One region of the Cellulomonas palmilytica genome, then DNA from elsewhere that is predicted to be linked to it. Evidence: predicted binding sites of a transcription regulator. Region 1 holds the regulator's gene; the other holds the start of a gene.
The links. Region 1 encodes HspR, which represses chaperone genes until heat shock. Its sites were predicted from a motif close to AAGTTGAGTCNNNNNGACTCAACTT; they were not measured.
Positions count from the first base shown of each region.

Region 2: the regulator HspR is predicted to act here: its motif matches at 1,115-1,139, upstream of clpB (ATP-dependent chaperone ClpB).

Region 1 covers NZ_CP062221.1:303,972-307,377, forward strand. Annotated here, with positions in the region: gene F1D97_RS01530 (FGGY family carbohydrate kinase) at 1-1,333, opposite strand, end outside; gene F1D97_RS01535 (heat shock protein transcriptional repressor HspR) at 1,457-1,867, opposite strand; gene F1D97_RS01540 (DnaJ C-terminal domain-containing protein) at 1,992-2,960, opposite strand; gene F1D97_RS01545 (nucleotide exchange factor GrpE) at 3,001-3,406, opposite strand, start outside.
Region 2 covers NZ_CP062221.1:1,053,557-1,056,962, forward strand. Annotated here, with positions in the region: gene F1D97_RS05020 (alpha/beta fold hydrolase) at 1-22, shown strand, start outside; gene F1D97_RS05025 (hypothetical protein) at 256-846, shown strand; gene clpB (ATP-dependent chaperone ClpB) at 1,199-3,406, shown strand, end outside.

The DNA.
Region 1 (3,406 bases):
CCCTCGTCGGCGCCGCACCCGCGAGCGCCGCCTGCGCGTCGAGCATCCACCTGGCGTGCAGCACCGCCCCCAGCAGCAGGCCACGCACCGCAGCGACCGGGTCGTCGGGCACGCGGCCGACCGCGCGCAGCGTCGCCGTCGCGTCCGGTGCAGGGGTCTGCCGCCCGTGCACGTAGGGCAGCACGACGAACGGCTCGTCGTCCTCACCGGCCGCGGCGACCAGCCCGACGAGCTCGTCGTCCACGACCGACGCGGCCTGCAGGAGGCGGTGCCGCAGCTCATCGGCGTCTCCCGATGCGTGCCGCGCCCGCCCCGGCTGCGCGTCGTCGGGCGACGCCTCGTGCAGGGAGTCGGTCACATGGGCGAGCCAGGCCGCGACGGCGCCGCCCGCGCTCGACGAGCCCGCGACCAGGGCCGGGGCGTCACCGCGGACCGTGCGCACCAGGCTCATGCCCGCCGCCGCGACGGGTCCCGGCTCGGGGTCGGCCGCGAGGACGGTGCACACGACCTCCGACGTCCCGACCGAGTCCGCGACGTCCCCCGGCGACCGCACGCCCGCGGCGAACGCGCCGACCGCGTGGTCGTGCCCCGCGACCGTGACCGGTGTGCCCACGAGCAGGCCCGCGTCGGTGAGCGGGCCGGACCGCAGCGGGACGGTCTCGCCCGGGTGCAGCACGCGCGGCACGTGGCGGGGCGTGAGCCCGACCTCGGCGAGCAGGTCGGCGTCGAACGTCGACGGCAGGGCGCCGGGCGCGCCCAGCCGGTACGCCATGGTGCGGCCCGCGAGCGTGTGGTCCGTGACGAGCCGGCCCGTCAGCCCGAGCACGACGAGGTCCGCTGCCCCCGCCCAGCGCCCGTCACGGTGCAGCGGCCCTGACGGGCCGGTGACCGGTCCCCCCACCGCGCCGGACGTCGGGATGCCACGCGAACCGTGCTCGTCGCGCAGCCACGCCCACGTCGCGAGCGGCACCTTCGCCGACGACCGCACCCCGGTCGCCGCGAACAGCTCCGCGCGGCCGAGCCTCGCCGCGAGCTCGTCGGCCTGCAGCCCGGCCCGGTGCCCGTCCCACCGCAGCCAGTCGCCGCGGGGCTCGTCGTCGGGCCCGACCGGCACACCCGTCTCCGCCATCGAGGCGACACCGACCGCCCCGGGGACCGGTGCGCCCGGCACCGCGTCGAGCACCCGGCGCGTCAGGCCGGCGACGACGCGGAGCAGGTCGGCCGGCGCGGGAGTGGTCGCGGAGGCGACGGCAAGGGTCCGCGCGGCGCTGACGTCCACGAGCGCGACCTTGGTGTGCGTCGTCCCGACGTCGATCCCCAGCGCAGTCCCCACCCCACCATCCTCCCGCCCACTTCCCCACGCCGACTGCGGACGCTCCGCACCGACCGCGGACGCTCGACGGGTGCTGTCGCGCACGCACGTGCGCACTCGGCGGGGAGGTGGGTGGCGCGGGGGTCAGGGGGTGGGGCGCCAGAGGACGACGGCGGAGGTGGAGGCCGTGATCGCGCGCGGGGGTTGGGCGACGCGGGGGGCGCGGGGCGGGCGCCTCGTCGCGACGACGTCGCCGCGCGGGTCCGCGGTGAACACGCGACGGCCGGGCTCGACGAACGAGCGCAGGTAGTCGACCTGCCGCTCGAGGCGCAGCACCTGGGCCTCGAGCTCGAGGATGCGCTTGATGCCGGCGAGGTTGATGCCCTCGTCCTGCGAGAGCCGCTGGATCTCGCGCAGCGTGGCGACGTCGCGCAGCGAGTACCTCCGCCCACGCCCGGCGGTGCGCCGCGGCGAGACCAGCCCGAGCCGGTCGTACTGCCGCAGGGTCTGCGGGTGCATGCCCGCGAGCTCGGCGGCCCGCGAGATGACGAACATGGGCGTGTCCTCGTTCACGCGTCACCCCCCACGCGACGAACCCGCCGAGTGCGCACGTTCCCGCCCGAGCGCGCACGCATGGCGTGCGCGCTCGAGGTGGTGCGTGCGCGCTCGGCGGGGTGGGTCATTTGCGGGCCTGCTCCATGAGCGACGCGCGGGGGTTCTCGCCGCTCGTCGCGATGCCGAACGCCTGGACCGCCTCGCGGGCCGCGTCGGACAGGCGCTGCGGCACGACGACCTGCACGGTGACCAGGAGGTCGCCGGGGGTCTTGGCAGAGCCGGACGCGGGCACGCCCTTGCCCTTGACGCGCAGCGTCCGCCCCGACGGCGTGCCCGCCGGGACCTTGACCCGCACGCTCTCGCCGTCGAGCGTCGGCACGTCGATCGTCGCGCCGAGCGCCGCCTCGTCGAACGCCACCGGCACGGTGACCTTGAGGTTGCGTCCGTCGAGCGTGAACACCGGGTGCGGCGTGACGTGCACGGTCACGACGAGGTCGCCCGCGGGGGCCCCGGGCTCGCCGGGCCGCCCCTTGCCGCGCAGCCGGATCTTCTGGCCGTCGCGCACCCCGGCGGGGATGCGGGCGTTGACGGTACGGCCCCCGACCTGCAGCGACACGGTCGAGCCCTCGACGGCCTGGCGGAACGGCAGCTCGACCGCCGCGGCCAGGTCCGCGCCCGGCTGCGGGCCGCGCTGGAACCCACCGCCGAACATCCCGCCGAGGATGTCCTCGAAGCCCCCGGCGCCGCCGGTCGAGTAGCGGACGCGCGTGTTGCCGCCGCCACCACCGCCGAACATCCCGCCGAGGATGTCCTCGAACCCGCCGCCACCGCGGCCGCCCGCGGTGAAGCGCGCACCGCCGGCCATCGCGCGCAGCTGGTCGTACTGCTGGCGCTGCTCGGGGTCCGAGAGCACCGAGTACGCCTCGCCGATGTCCTTGAACTGGGCCTCGGCGCGCGCGTCACCCGGGTTGTGGTCCGGGTGCTTCTCGCGCGCGAGCTTGCGGTACGCCTTCTTGATCGTCGCCGCGTCCGCGTCCTTGGGGACGCCGAGGACCGAGTAGAAGTCCTTCTCGAGCCAGTCCTGCCCGGTCACGGCGCCTCCCTCCTTCTCATCAGGTCCTTCTCGTTCGTCGTCAGGCCTCCGGGTCCACGACGGCGACGCGCGCCGCCCGCAGGACCCGGTCCTTCGTCCGGTAGCCCGGCTGCAGGACGGTCTGGACGGTCGACGTCGTCACCTCGGACGAGTGCGCGTGCATGAGCGCCTCGTGCACCGCCGGGTCGAACTCCTCGCCCGCGGCGCCGTACCGCTCGACGCCGAACCGCGCGAGGGTGCCCTCGAGCTTCTCGGCGATCGACGCGAACGGACCCTCGGCGAGGTCACCGTGCTGGCGCGCCAGCTCGATGTCGTCGAGCACCGGGATGAGGGCCTCGGCCACCGACGCGACACCGCGGTCGTGCGCGGCGAGGACCTCGGCCTTCGAGCGCTTCACGTACGCGTTGTACTGCTGCTCGAGGTTGTAGTGCGCCGCGTGGGCGCGC
Region 2 (3,406 bases), 750 kb from region 1:
CCTGCCGTTCCTGGCGGGCTGACCCAGAGCGGAGCCCCTGACCCCCGCGGGCCGGGGGCTCCGCCATGCCCGCCCCCGGTGGGCCCTCCTGCTGCACCCGGGCGCCTTCGCGCCCCGCCCGGCCCTTCGATGCAGGGATGAGTGCAGCACCCGCCGGGGTCGGGCCGCGAGCTCTGCAGTCATCCCTGCAGTCATCCCTGCATCGACGGCGTGCGCGGTGTCCGGGTCGCCACACATGCCCGGTATCGTGCCCGGATGAGTCGCGCCGCACGCCGCCAGCCGTTCCGAGCCCCGCAGCAGGGGCTCAGCCTCGACCGGGCGGGGGTGGCGGCCGGCGCCGCCGCGGTCCTCGTCGTGCTGGGGCTCGCCGCGTGCGGGAGCTCCGGGGTCGGCGCGGACACCGAGGAACGGATGGCGTACGCGGGGATCGCGCGGGACCTGGTCTACGTGACCGACGTCGACGGGTTCGACGTCGCCGTGCAGTCCGCGGGCGTCTCCGGCGACGACGGCTTCGCGGCGGCGTACGTCGGCGAGGGCGGGACCCTCTGGGTGCGGACGTCGCGCCGGCCGGCGGGCCAGGTGGAGCCGTGCGCCGACCTGGACGCCTCTGCGGACGTGACGGCGTGCGAGGTGGTGCACGACGACGTGCACGTGCTGCTCGAGGGCGACGGCGTCGACGCCACGACGCTGCGCGAGGCCGGCGCCGCGGTCCGCCCGGCGCGCGACGGCGAGCTCGCCCAGCTCCTGGCCGAGCTCCCCGCACCGCCGGACGGCGAGCCGGTCGAGCGTGGCGACCTCCCCCCGGGCGACGGCGCCCCCGACAACTCCGGCGGCCAGGGCGGCTGACCCCCACCCGACCCCACCCCCAGCCACCACCCTCCTCCCCGCCGCGCACGGGACGCCCGCAGCACGATGCGAGGCCGGCTGCCCCTCATATCGACCCCGTCGATGCAGGGCTGGATGCAGGATCCGCCGCTGCCTGGCGGCCGGGGCTGCATCGATCCCTGCATCCAGGGGATGGGGGGGCGCCTGGGCGCCGCGGTGGGTCGGCGGGGGCTCGCGGGGGAGGTGCGGGGGAGGCGCGGCGGGCGGGTGGACCGCGGTAGGCGGGCGGAAGTTGAGTGGAATAGACTCAACTTTGTCGCGTTGGGATGTGCAGACACATCGACGACGCGCGAGACTCGCGCAGGGAGGTCACGTGGACGCCAAGCTCACGACCCGCTCGCAGGAGGCGCTCGGCAGCGCCATCCAGTCCGCGAGCGCCGCCGGCAACCCGCAGCTGGAGCCGGCGCACATCCTCGACGCGCTGCTCCAGCAGGAGGGCGGCGTCGCCAACGGGCTGCTCGACGCGGTCGGAGCCGACCGCGGGGCGCTCGGCCGCGCGGTGCGCGGCATCCTCGTCAACCTGCCGTCGTCGTCGGGCTCGACGGTCGCGCAGCCCAACGCGTCGCGCGCGACGTCCGCCGCGATCGAGGCGGCCAACGCGGAGGCCCGCACGCTCGGCGACGACTACGTCTCGACCGAGCACCTGCTCATCGGCCTGGCCGCGGGCCAGTCGGGCGTGGCCGACGCGCTGCGCGCGGCCGGGGCGTCGCGCGACGCGCTGCTCGCGGCGCTGCCCACGGTGCGCGGCAACGCGCGCGTCACCAGCCCGAACCCGGAGGGCACGTACAAGGCGCTCGAGAAGTACGGCGTGGACCTCACGCAGCGCGCCGCGGAGGGCAAGCTCGACCCGGTGATCGGCCGTGACTCGGAGATCCGCCGCGTCGTGCAGGTGCTCTCGCGCCGCACCAAGAACAACCCCGTGCTGATCGGTGAGCCGGGCGTCGGCAAGACCGCCGTGGTCGAGGGGCTCGCGCAGCGCATCGTCGAGGGCGACGTCCCGGAGTCGCTGCGCGGCAAGCGGCTCGTCTCGCTCGACCTCGCGTCGATGGTCGCGGGCGCGAAGTACCGCGGCGAGTTCGAGGAGCGCCTCAAGGCGGTGCTCGAGGAGATCAAGGGCTCCGACGGGCAGGTCGTCACGTTCATCGACGAGCTGCACACGGTCGTCGGCGCGGGTGCCGGCGGCGAGGGCGCGATGGACGCGGGCAACATGCTCAAGCCCATGCTCGCGCGCGGCGAGCTGCGGCTGGTCGGTGCGACGACGCTCGACGAGTACCGCGAGCACGTCGAGAAGGACCCGGCGCTCGAGCGGCGGTTCCAGCAGGTGTTCGTCGGCGAGCCGTCCGTGGAGGACACGGTCGCGATCCTGCGCGGGCTCAAGGAGCGGTACGAGGCGCACCACAAGGTGACCATCTCGGACGCCGCGCTCGTGGCCGCGGCGGCGCTGTCCGACCGGTACATCACCGGCCGCCAGCTCCCGGACAAGGCGATCGACCTGGTCGACGAGGCCGCCTCGCGGCTGCGCATGGAGCTCGACAGCTCGCCGATCGAGATCGACGAGCTGCAGCGTGCCGTGACGCGCCTGGAGATGGAGGAGGTCGTCCTGTCGGAGTCCGACGACCCCGCCTCGCTCGACCGGCTCGAGCGGCTGCGCAAGGACCTCGCGGACCGGCGCGAGGAGCTCGCGGCGCTGAACGCGCGCTGGGAGAAGGAGAAGGCGGGCCACAACCTCGTCGGCGACCTCAAGGCGCGCCTGGACGCGCTGCGCTCCGACGCGGAGCGCCTGCAGCGCGAGGGTGACCTGGAGAAGGCCGCGCGGCTGCTCTACGGCGAGATCCCCGCGGTCGAGCGGCAGATCGCGGACGCCGAGGCGTCCGAGGCCGCCGCGGACACCGTCGACGCGCCGCCGATGATCGCGGAGAAGGTGGGTCCCGACGAGATCGCCGAGGTCGTCTCGGCGTGGACGGGCATCCCCGCGGGCCGCATGCTCGAGGGCGAGACCGCCAAGCTGCTGCGCATGGAGGAGGTGCTCGGCGAGCGCCTCATCGGGCAGAAGAAGGCCGTCGCGACGGTCTCGGACGCGGTGCGCCGCGCCCGTGCAGGCATCAGCGACCCGGACCGTCCCACGGGCTCGTTCCTGTTCCTCGGCCCCACGGGCGTCGGGAAGACCGAGCTCGCGAAGGCGCTCGCGGACTTCCTGTTCGACGACGAGCGTGCGATGGTCCGCATCGACATGTCCGAGTACGGCGAGAAGCACTCCGTGGCGCGGCTCGTCGGCGCGCCGCCCGGGTACGTCGGCTACGAGGAGGGCGGCCAGGTCACCGAGGCCGTGCGCCGCCGCCCGTACTCGGTGGTGCTGCTCGACGAGGTCGAGAAGGCGCACCCCGAGGTGTTCGACGTGCTGCTGCAGGTGCTCGACGACGGCCGGCTGACCGACGGCCAGGGCCGCACGGTCGACTTCCGCAACGTCATCCTCATCCTCACCTCGAACCTGGGCTCGCAGTTCCTGGTCGACCCGCTGCTG